DNA from 3 places in the Mesorhizobium sp. C089B genome. Region 1 is predicted to be linked to each of the others. Evidence: riboswitches for the same ligand, from Rfam matches in the RefSeq annotation. Region 1 holds a riboswitch; each other region holds the start of a gene.

Region 1 (3,254 bases):
CCACGAACCACGGTCCGCGCGGCCGCGAAAGCACATCGGCCAGCCGCCGGCACTCCCCCTCCAGATCATGATCGGCCAGCATATGATTGGTCAGCCACAGCGTCAGGCAGTCGACAAGCACCGGCTGGTTGTCCGGCAATGCCTCGAGCGCACCGGCAAGATCAAGCGGGGCGTCGATGGTCGCCCACCCCTCGCCACGGCGCGAGCGGTGCTGCGCGATGCGCTCGCGCATTTCGCCGTCATAGGCTAGCGCGGTGGCGATATAAGCCCATGGCGGCAGCAACGCCGTCGCCAAAGTTTCGGCATGCGCGCTCTTGCCGGAGCGCGCACCGCCGATGATGAAGGTCAAACTGCGATCAGGCAAAGCTGTCGCGCAGGCTGGTCGCGGTGCCGGCGAAGCGCGCGCGCACTACACCGACAACTGCGCCGAGCACCAGCCAGAACACCAGATTGGTCAGCGTCACCGCCACCACGAACTGATGATGCAGGCCCTCCGGGATCGGCGTTACGAAACTGTCAGGCTGCGGCGCGCCGACAATATGCGGGGCGACGATCAGGACGACGGCGAGCACGGTCAGGGGCGCCGACGTGCGGAAGGTGATAAGGGCAAGACCGATCGCCGTTGTCATCACCGTTGCCCACCACCAGATCTGGCGCTGCATGAGATCGGCCGCCGGCATTGCCGGCAGTTCCGGCGGCAGGCCGAGGCCCGGCGCCAGCGTGAACACGGCAAAGCCGGCCAAGCCCCAGAACACGCCCTGGCGCCAGCTGCCGATGCCGCCGGCGAACTCGGAAACCGCCACCAGGACCAGCGCGAAGCCGATGCCGGTGACGATATTGGCGACGACACTGAAGGCGAAACGCTCGAAGCCGTCGGCCGGCGCCCAGCCTTCGTCCTCCGCCGGCGCGGCTGCTTCAGCCGGTGCTGCGCTGCTCACCGCATTTTCCGCCGGCGCGGCGGTGCTCATGGCATCGGTGTCCGCAGCGTTGGCGGCGGGCGCCGCGGCATGCTGATGCTCATGGCCGCCACCAGCCTTTTCGTAGACCTCCGCCTTGAGGATCAGCGGCACGGTGGCGTAGGCCTGCATGCAGGCGAGAGCGACACCCGCCACGAGCCCTGCGATCGCCGCGATGAACACGACGTTGCGAAACAGGTTCATGATGTCAGATCCTCGTCAGTGGCAGGGAAACGCCATCGAATGGCGATAGTCGTGCGCCGCATTGTGGACCGCATCGATATGCGAGAAACCGACAACGCCGACGACGAAAATGCCCAGAAACGCGCTAAGCACGAGCTGCATGAAGCGCGACTGCGAGGAGACGGATGCGCCGAGGGAGACGGAAGCGGTATTCATATCTTGTCCTTTCGCCCTCCACCCGAGGGCATCGAAGTCAGTTCCCTGTCGCCGGCAGGTCTCCTGGCTCGCGGATCAGCGCCCTTCCCCACCTTCCCGAGGAAAAATCCTCAGTGGCTTGGAGAGGACTACCGCACACAGTTGCGGGGGCAGCCACGGCATTGGGCAACAAGTCAGCCCTCACCGCATTCCCTCTTGGTCCCTAACGGAACCGACGACATGCATGACTATAGGCTGAAACGGCCGCATCCGGCAAACCAAATTCCGCCGGCCAACAGCGCGAATGCGCCATGCGGCGTTACGGGTTCAACGCGGTGATCCGCTCGGCAACCAGCCGCTGCAGCCGCCACAGATGGCGATCGTGAATGCCGCGCTCTTCAAGGTTTTTCACCGTGTTGTAGAGATAGTCGGCGCCCGATCCCCAGTGCCCGCAGGACGTGGCCAGCCTTTCGACGATCTTGCCTTCGTCGAGCGGGCCGGAATAGGTCAGGCCGTTGCGGTTGATCACGAAGGCCAATGCCCTGAGCGGTCCGGCCTCGCTTGCAAGCTTCAGCATGCGCGGCCGGTAGCTTGTCGGCTTCAGCGTGACTTCGCGCCGGAAAAGCCGGCCCAACTGCTCGCGCCGGTTATTGTCGGTCAGCCGAAAGGCGACGCCCTTGCATTGTCCGCCACGGTCCAGCGCCATCATCAGGCCGGGGCTGACCTTGGTGCCGCGCCAGCGCGTCATGTTCATGCAAAAGGACCGATGCCAGCCGCGCGCCAGCGCAACGCGGTCCTCGACATAATCTATTTCCGGTTTCCAGATCAGCGATCCATAGCCGAACAGCCATAGCGGTTCGCTATCCGGGAGTTCGACCTGCAATTCATCCAGAAGCGCGTCATAGTCGGCTTCATCGAGATGCATCGCGTCCGGATCAGGCCCGGGGTCCCTGATCTCGCGCCAGCAGCGCGCGACCAGCTCCGGCGTAAGCGACATCTGTCGTGCGGCCACGTCCGAATCCCCCCAATTCCGAATGTCCCATGTCCACGACATGATTATGCGCCGCGCCTGCAACCGGCAATGCGGCACTCTGATTGACAAACGATTTGCCGGGGTGTCGGCTGACGCTTCATAGGAAGCCAGCCATGCATCCCAACCCGAGCGAGCGCGACCCCTATAACGGCCTGAGCCGGGCCGAACCGACGCTACCGTCATCGGCCTATTGGGATAGCGAGGCTTACCAGCGCGATCTCGAGGCCATCTGGTACAAAAGCTGGCTGCTCGTCTGCCGCGAGGCCGATCTTGCCCAGCCTTTGGCATTCAGGACATTCCGCGTCGGCACGCAGGAAATCGTCGTGCTGCGCGACGACACCGGCGAGTTGCGCGCCTTCCACAACACCTGCCGGCATCGCGGCTCGCAGCTTTGCCAGGAAAGCGAGGGCCGGCTGAAAGCGCGGCTCATCACTTGCCCCTACCATGCCTGGTCCTACTCGCTGCGCGGCGATCTCGTGCGCGTTCCCTCGAAATCGCTGCCAGATGGTTTCGACAAGGCAGATCATCCGCTCTACCGGGTGGCGCTGTCGGTGTGGCGCGGCTTTGTCTTTGTGAACCTTCAGCAGGCGACGGCCGGCTCCGCCGAGACCTCCTTCGATCCCGCATCCGGCGACCTCGCCAACTGGCCGCTGGAAACGCTGGTATCAGGCCATGTCCTGCGCAAGGTGATGAACTGCAACTGGAAAATTTTCTGGGAGAACTTCAACGAGTGCCTGCATTGCCCAGGCGTCCACAAGGACCTGTCTCGGCTGGTGCCGATATACGGCCGCGGCCTGATGAGCCGGCACGACGACCCCGACTGGGTCCGCCATGCCGACAATGACGCACCGGAGTTTTCGGGTGGCCTGCGCGCCGGCGCCGAGACC
Region 2 (3,254 bases), 2.8 Mb from region 1:
GCCAGAACGGCTGCGGTGGCGAGAACGATCTTCTTCATTTTAGTCTCCTGAATTTTTCTGATGCTGCCAGCTGCAGCGGATAAGCCCGCCACGTGCTGGAAACCGGCTTTTAGCGGCCGAAAAGGTTACGGTCGGCACCGTGGGCAGGCGCCTGCTCGGCTGGAGCCGACTTCTCAACCGAAGCCGTATGGCCACTATCGGTCGACGTAATCGCAGGCTGGTTGGCGCCGTTCGAACCGTAGTTGTCGCTGCCGGCGAAAGCGCTGCCGGAGATGGCCAAAACGGCGGCGGCAGCAAGGATGATCTTTTTCATTTCAAATACTCCTGAATTTTTTGGGATCCCGAGAGCGACGGGTTAGCCGCCCTTCTTTGGTCGGGATCAGCGATTGCCGTAGAGGTCGCGGTCGGCGCCCTGAACGACAGGCTGCTTGTCAGCGTGCGCCGGCTTCTGAATGGAAGCCGTATACGAGCTGTCGACCGAGACGGCTGGCTGGTTCGCACCATTGGAACCGTAATTGTCGCTACCGGCGAAGGCGCTGCCGGTGATCGCCAAAACGGCTGCGGCAGTGAGGATGATCTTTTTCATTTTTAGTACTCCAGTTTGTCTGTCCGTCTAGCGGCGTGTCTTGGGAGGAATTCGCGTCGTTCGGACAGCCCCGATGTGGGAAAGCCATAGGCTGGTTTCCAATCACGAAGTTGTTCCGTGTGGACCACGGTCCTGCACCTTGAAATTGTGCCAGGAAGTTCCTCTATGGTCATTTATCGCATTGTTTTCAGTTGCTTATGTCGAACCGAGTGGTTCGCTCCGGTGTCGGTTTCCGGGCCGTCGTTCACACCGTCCTGCACGCATTGTCAACAGAAACGAACCGTTCGGTTCGATTAGAGATTGCTAATAGTAACTTTTCGATACCGTTGAGCCCTTTTTGCCCCCGATCGGAACTGGATCCGCAGCGATTCGAAACGGCGATGATAGCGCCGCAAGACAGGATCTCAGCCCTTCGGTGGTCGGCGGGGCGTATGCCGCGCGTGTCGCGCCGCATGGATATGATGTCGCTTTCATGCCGACGTCGCGATCGCTGCCGTGATTAGATGATCGCATCTCAGGTGCCGCTTCGTGACGACGCAGCGGAGAATTGGGAAGCCGGTCAGAATCCGGCGCTGCCCCCGCAACGGTGGTGGAGTTGAAGTCGCAACGGGAGACCACTGGGCAAGAGCCTGGGAAGGTGTCGCGATGGTCCGCAAGGACAACTCCAGAGCCCGGAAACCAGCCCGAGATGCATAGACTCGACTGATCGCGGTGGGCGGTCAAGAGGTGGATAGTGCATGTCCGGCGCCGCGCCGGCCTGCGTCCGATCCTTCCTCCATCACCACCAAGTTCAGTCCTTAAACCACGAGGACAGAACTATGGATACGCGCAACGACATGCTGAGGCTCCTGAACGGCCGCAAGCAAGGCTTTTCGCTGGAACAGCCCTTCTACACCGACCCGGACTATTTCAAGCTCGACATGGAGCTTATCTGGTATCGCGACTGGCTGTTCATCGGCCATGATTGCGAACTGCCGAAGCCCGGCAGCTATATCACCGTGCAGATCGGCGATTATCCGGTGGTGCTGGTCCGCGACCAGAAGGGCAACATCAACGCCTTTCACAATTCCTGCCGCCATCGCGGCAGCCGTGTCTGCAACACTGAGAAGGGCATGGCGGCAAAGCTTGTCTGCCCCTATCACCAGTGGACCTACGAGCTTGACGGCCGGCTGCTGTTTGCCCGCCAGATGGCCGACGGTTTCGACAAGAGCCAGTTCGGCCTGAAGCCCGTCGCCTGCGAGAGCGTCGGCGGCTACATCTTCATCTGCCTGGCGAAAGAACCTGCCGACTTTGCGCCGATGCGCGCCATGATAGAGCCCTACCTCAAGCCGCACCGGCTGAATGAAGCCAAGGTCGCCTTCGAGAGCACCATCATCGAGAAGGGCAACTGGAAGCTGGTCTGGGAAAACAACCGCGAATGCTATCACTGCGCCGGCAATCATCCAGAGCTGTGCAAGACATTCCCCGAAGCGCCGACGGTGACCGGCGTGCAGGGCGCCGACAGCGATCCGGAGATGCTGGCGCACTGGGCGAAATGCGAGGCGGCGGGCCTGCCGAGCAAGTTCCGCATCGATCCGGCCGGGCAATACCGCGCCACCCGCGCGCCGCTGCTGCGCGATGCCGTCAGCTACACGATGTCGGGAAAGCGCGCGGTGACGAAGAACCTGTCCGACACTGTTGCCGCCGACCGCATCGGCACCTTGATGCACTACCACTATCCGACGACCTGGAACCACATACTGATCGACCATGCGGTCACCTTCCGGGTGCTGCCGATCAGCGCCACCGAAACCGCGGTGACGACCAAGTGGCTGGTGCACAAGGATGCGGTCGAGGGGGTCGACTACAACCTTGAGGAGCTCACCCATGTCTGGACCGAGACCAACGACCAGGACCGCCGCATCGTCGAGGAAAACGCCTTCGGCATCCTGTCTCCGGCCTATGAGCCCGGCCCCTATTCGGAGCTGCACGAGGGCGGCGTGATCCAGTTCGTCGAATGGTACGCGGCCTTCATCGGCCCGCGCCTTGCCGAAGGCGGCCGGCCGGCGCTACGCAGCGTCGCGTGAGCTGGAGCAGGCGAAGAGGGACCAGAGGATGAATGCGATGACGGATCTTGGGCTCTATCGCCATCTTGACCAGATGGCGCCGTGGAACGATAGGCTGCAGGTGCTGGAAGTGATCGGCGTCAGCGACGAGGCGCCCGACGTCAAGACCTTCACCTTCCGCTCCGACAACCAGACCTGGTTCCGCTACAAGCCGGGCCAGTTCCTGACGCTGGAACTGCCGACACCGGACGGGCCGCTGATGCGCACCTACACGCTGTCGTCGTCGCCATCGCGGCCGTTTTCGATCGCGGTGACGATCAAGGCGCAGGCCGGCAGCATCGGCACGCGCTGGATGTTCGACCATCTGGTGCCCGGTTCGCATGTCAAGGCCTACGGACCGGCCGGCGACTTCTCGTTGCACAGCCACCCGGCGGCCAAATACCTGTTCATTTCCGCCGGCTCCGGCGTGACGCCGATGATGTCGATGCTGCGCTGGCTGAACGACTGCGCGCCATGGACCGATGTCGGTTTCGTCAACTGCGCGCGGCGTGCCGAAGAGATCATCTTCCGCAAGGAACTCGAACTGCTCGGCGGCCATATGCCCGGCCTGTCGCTCGGCTTCA
Region 3 (3,254 bases), 3.1 Mb from region 1:
AATTGCGTCGCGAGGCAGGACTCGCCGCCCCGTGAGAGCCGCCGGCGAACGGATTGGCAAGCGGAAAGCCCATTTCCACCGGGCAGACCCGCGCCTGGCAGGCGTGGCGAGAAGCCGGCTCGGATTTTTTGGCGGAGACATTGATGCCGGATTATGACGTGCTTTGCATCGGCAATGCCATTGTCGACATCATCGCCCAGTGCGACGAGGCATTCCTCGAGATCAACGGCATCATCAAGGGCGCGATGAACCTGATCGACACGCGCCGCGCCGAACTGCTCTACAGCCGCATGGGCCCGGCGATCGAGGCCTCCGGCGGCAGTGCCGGCAACACGGCGGCCGGCGTAGCCAGCTTCGGCGGACGCGCCGCCTTCTTCGGCAAGGTCTCCAACGATGCGCTGGGCGAAATCTATGCGCACGATATCCATGCACAGGGTGTCGCCTTCGACACCAGGCCGCTCAAGGGCGAGCCGCCGACGGCGCGCTCTATGATCTTCGTCACGCCCGACGGCGAGCGCTCGATGAACACCTATCTCGGCGCCTGCGTCGAGCTTGGCCCTGAGGATGTCGAGGCCGACAAGGCATCCGGCGCCAAGGTTACCTATTTCGAGGGCTATTTGTGGGATCCGCCGCGCGCCAAGGAGGCGATCCGGCAGACGGCGAAGCTCGCACACGAGGCCGGACGCGAAGTGTCGATGACGTTGTCGGATTCGTTCTGCGTCGACCGCTACCGGGACGAGTTCCTCGAGCTGATGCGCTCGGGCACTGTCGACATCGTCTTTGCCAACAGCCACGAGATCAAGTCGCTCTACCAGACAAAATCCTTCGACGAGGCGCTGGCTCAGATCCGCAAGGACTGCAAGATTGCCGCCGTCACCCGTTCCGAAAAAGGCTCGGTGATCGTGCGCGGCGACGAGACCGTGGTCATCGAGGCGACCGCCATCAAGGAGTTGGTCGACACCACCGGCGCCGGCGACCTCTACGCCGCCGGTTTCCTGCATGGCTACACGCAGGGCCGCAACCTCAAGACCTGCGGCCACCTTGGCTCGCTGGCGGCCGGCCTGGTGATCCAGCAGATCGGCCCAAGGCCAAGGCAGAATTTGCGCCGCGAGGCGGAAGGGGCTGGGTTGCTGTAGATGCGCCGGCAACTAACCAGCCGCCCTACTGACGCGATGACCGCAGTGGCGGAACTGTGTCAAAGCTCGCTGATAGCGACAGCCATTCGCTTCGGAGAACTGACCCATGCTGCTGCCGTGAAGCTCGCTGGAGGAGCGGTGCAAGGCGTGCTTGCCATGACGGCATTCACCGTCATCCAGATCGTCACCAGCATTTTCCAGAAGCTCAGCTTGGGGAAGGCCAGTAAGGTTCCTGAGGTAACGGAGAACTCGCGGCGTCCGTCGGACTTGACTTGCGATCACGTCCCACGATGCCGAATGCGGGCAGCAGACTGAATATTTCACAATGCTAGACAAAGGCGTAAAAGCGCGATCACATAACCACATAAACATTTCGTTATGCCTCATTGACAAAAGAGCGCACTGCTGTGATTGTCTGCGTGTCGTGGTTCTCGCGTGCGGCGCTGCCGCAGCGGAGCTAAGAGGGAAGCCGGTGCGATGCCGGCGCTGCCCCCGCAACTGTTAGCGGCGAGCCAACCCCAATCACGTCACTGAGGCGAATACCCTCAGGAAGACGGGTAGAGGCTATGACCCCGCGAGCCAGGAGACCTGCCACGCGAATTACGTCCACGGGCGGGGTGTCTCGGTGGCCGCTGCAACCCGGCGTTGATGCCGGCCTGCTAGCGCCTTCCTTGTCACCGACGCCCCAATCATCGGGGTATGACATGACTGTCTCTCAGCAAATTCCTGTAGCAACGCTCGGCGTGCCGCGCTTCGGTCGTCGGCGAGAACTGAAATTCGCGCTTGAAAGCTACTGGTCCGGAACATCGTCCGCTGGCGACCTTCTCACGACGTCGAAGGCGCTCCGTGCCGCTAGCTGGGAAGAGCAGCGCGATCGCGGCGTGTCGAAAATCCCGTCGAACGACTTCTCGCTTTACGACCATGTGCTCGACACCGCAGCCATGGTCGGGGCCGTTCCATCCCGTTACGGCTGGAATAGCGGCGAGGTCCCACTTGACATCTACTTCGCAATGGCGCGCGGCAACCAGGGTCAGACGGAGGATTGTGGACACGCTGGTTACCAGGAGGAGGCTCATGGACCTGGTGTAACCGCGATGGAAATGACCAAGTGGTTTGACACCAACTACCACTACATTGTGCCGGAACTCGATGATGATCAGACGTTCGCCCTCTCGTCATCGAAGCCGGTCGATTACTTCCTCGAGGCTAAAGCTCTCGGCATTCACACACGCCCAGTCATCCTTGGACCCATCACCTTCCTCAAGCTGGCGAAATCGCCTGCCGAGGGGTTCGGTCCCATCGCGCTCCTACCGCGGCTGCTGCCGGTTTACGAGCAGCTTCTGGAGAGGCTGAAGCTGTCGGGAGCCGACTGGGTGCAGATCGATGAGCCAGCGCTTGTCCTCGATCTGAACCCGAACGAACGAGCTGCGTTCGAATTCGCCTATGGCCAGCTGTCGAAAGCCGCGCCCGAGCTGAAGATCATGCTGGCTACGTATTTCGGGTCGCTGGGAGACAATCTCGAAACCGCGATTTCTCTGCCCCTGGCCGGCCTGCATATTGATCTCGTGCGCGCTCCCGAGCAGCTGGAAACGGTGGCTCGGCTCGCTCCGAAGGATCTGGTGCTCTCGCTTGGCTTGATCGATGGCCGCAACGTCTGGCGTGCGAACCTGCCCGCCATTCTCGACCGCATCAAACCGATCGTCGCCGGCTGGCCCTTGGACCGCGTCGAGATCGCGCCTTCTTGCTCGATGCTGCATCTGCCGATTGATCTGCGCATGGAGACGGAACTCGACGCGGACATCAGGTCGTGGCTCGCCTTCGCGGCCCAGAAGACCGACGAGCTGGTCTTGCTGGCCCGGGCCCTGTCCCAAGGCAGGGATGCGGTGGCAGGCGCGTTGAAAGCGTCTGCCGAGGCTGCCGCCACGCGCGTGACATCCACGAGGATCCATGACCCGCTTGTTCAGGGGCGGATCGCTAGCATTGAGGACAGCGCGAAGCGACGAGAGAGCGCTTTTGGCGAGCGCTCCAGAGTCCAGGCCGGCTCACTCGGGCTGCCGCCGTTCCCGACGACGACCATCGGGTCCTTCCCGCAGACGCCGCAGGTACGCAAGGCGCGGG

Evidence for each region. Region 1 has a riboswitch for cobalamin ahead of NLY44_RS11230 (CbtB domain-containing protein). Riboswitches for the same ligand answer to the same signal wherever they lie in the genome.
Region 2: linked by a shared signal. The riboswitch ahead of NLY44_RS24870 (aromatic ring-hydroxylating oxygenase subunit alpha) and the one ahead of NLY44_RS11230 (CbtB domain-containing protein) in region 1 are both predicted to bind cobalamin.
Region 3: linked by a shared signal. The riboswitch ahead of metE (5-methyltetrahydropteroyltriglutamate--homocysteine S-methyltransferase) and the one ahead of NLY44_RS11230 (CbtB domain-containing protein) in region 1 are both predicted to bind cobalamin.

Annotation. Positions count from the first base shown of each region.
Region 1 covers NZ_CP100469.1:2,213,664-2,216,917, forward strand. The annotation lists gene cobU (bifunctional adenosylcobinamide kinase/adenosylcobinamide-phosphate guanylyltransferase) at 1-364, opposite strand, end outside; gene NLY44_RS11225 (CbtA family protein) at 357-1,160, opposite strand; gene NLY44_RS11230 (CbtB domain-containing protein) at 1,176-1,355, opposite strand; cobalamin riboswitch at 1,392-1,586, opposite strand; gene NLY44_RS11235 (gamma-glutamylcyclotransferase) at 1,654-2,346, opposite strand; gene NLY44_RS11240 (aromatic ring-hydroxylating oxygenase subunit alpha) at 2,481-3,254, shown strand, end outside.
Region 2 covers NZ_CP100469.1:5,027,391-5,030,644, forward strand. The annotation lists gene NLY44_RS24855 (DUF680 domain-containing protein) at 1-38, opposite strand, end outside; gene NLY44_RS24860 (DUF680 domain-containing protein) at 110-313, opposite strand; gene NLY44_RS24865 (DUF680 domain-containing protein) at 380-586, opposite strand; cobalamin riboswitch at 1,086-1,287, shown strand; gene NLY44_RS24870 (aromatic ring-hydroxylating oxygenase subunit alpha) at 1,405-2,652, shown strand; gene NLY44_RS24875 (FAD-binding oxidoreductase) at 2,690-3,254, shown strand, end outside.
Region 3 covers NZ_CP100469.1:5,814,960-5,818,213, reverse strand. The annotation lists gene metK (methionine adenosyltransferase) at 1-35, shown strand, start outside; gene NLY44_RS28510 (adenosine kinase) at 144-1,136, shown strand; cobalamin riboswitch at 1,545-1,746, shown strand; gene metE (5-methyltetrahydropteroyltriglutamate--homocysteine S-methyltransferase) at 1,841-3,254, shown strand, end outside.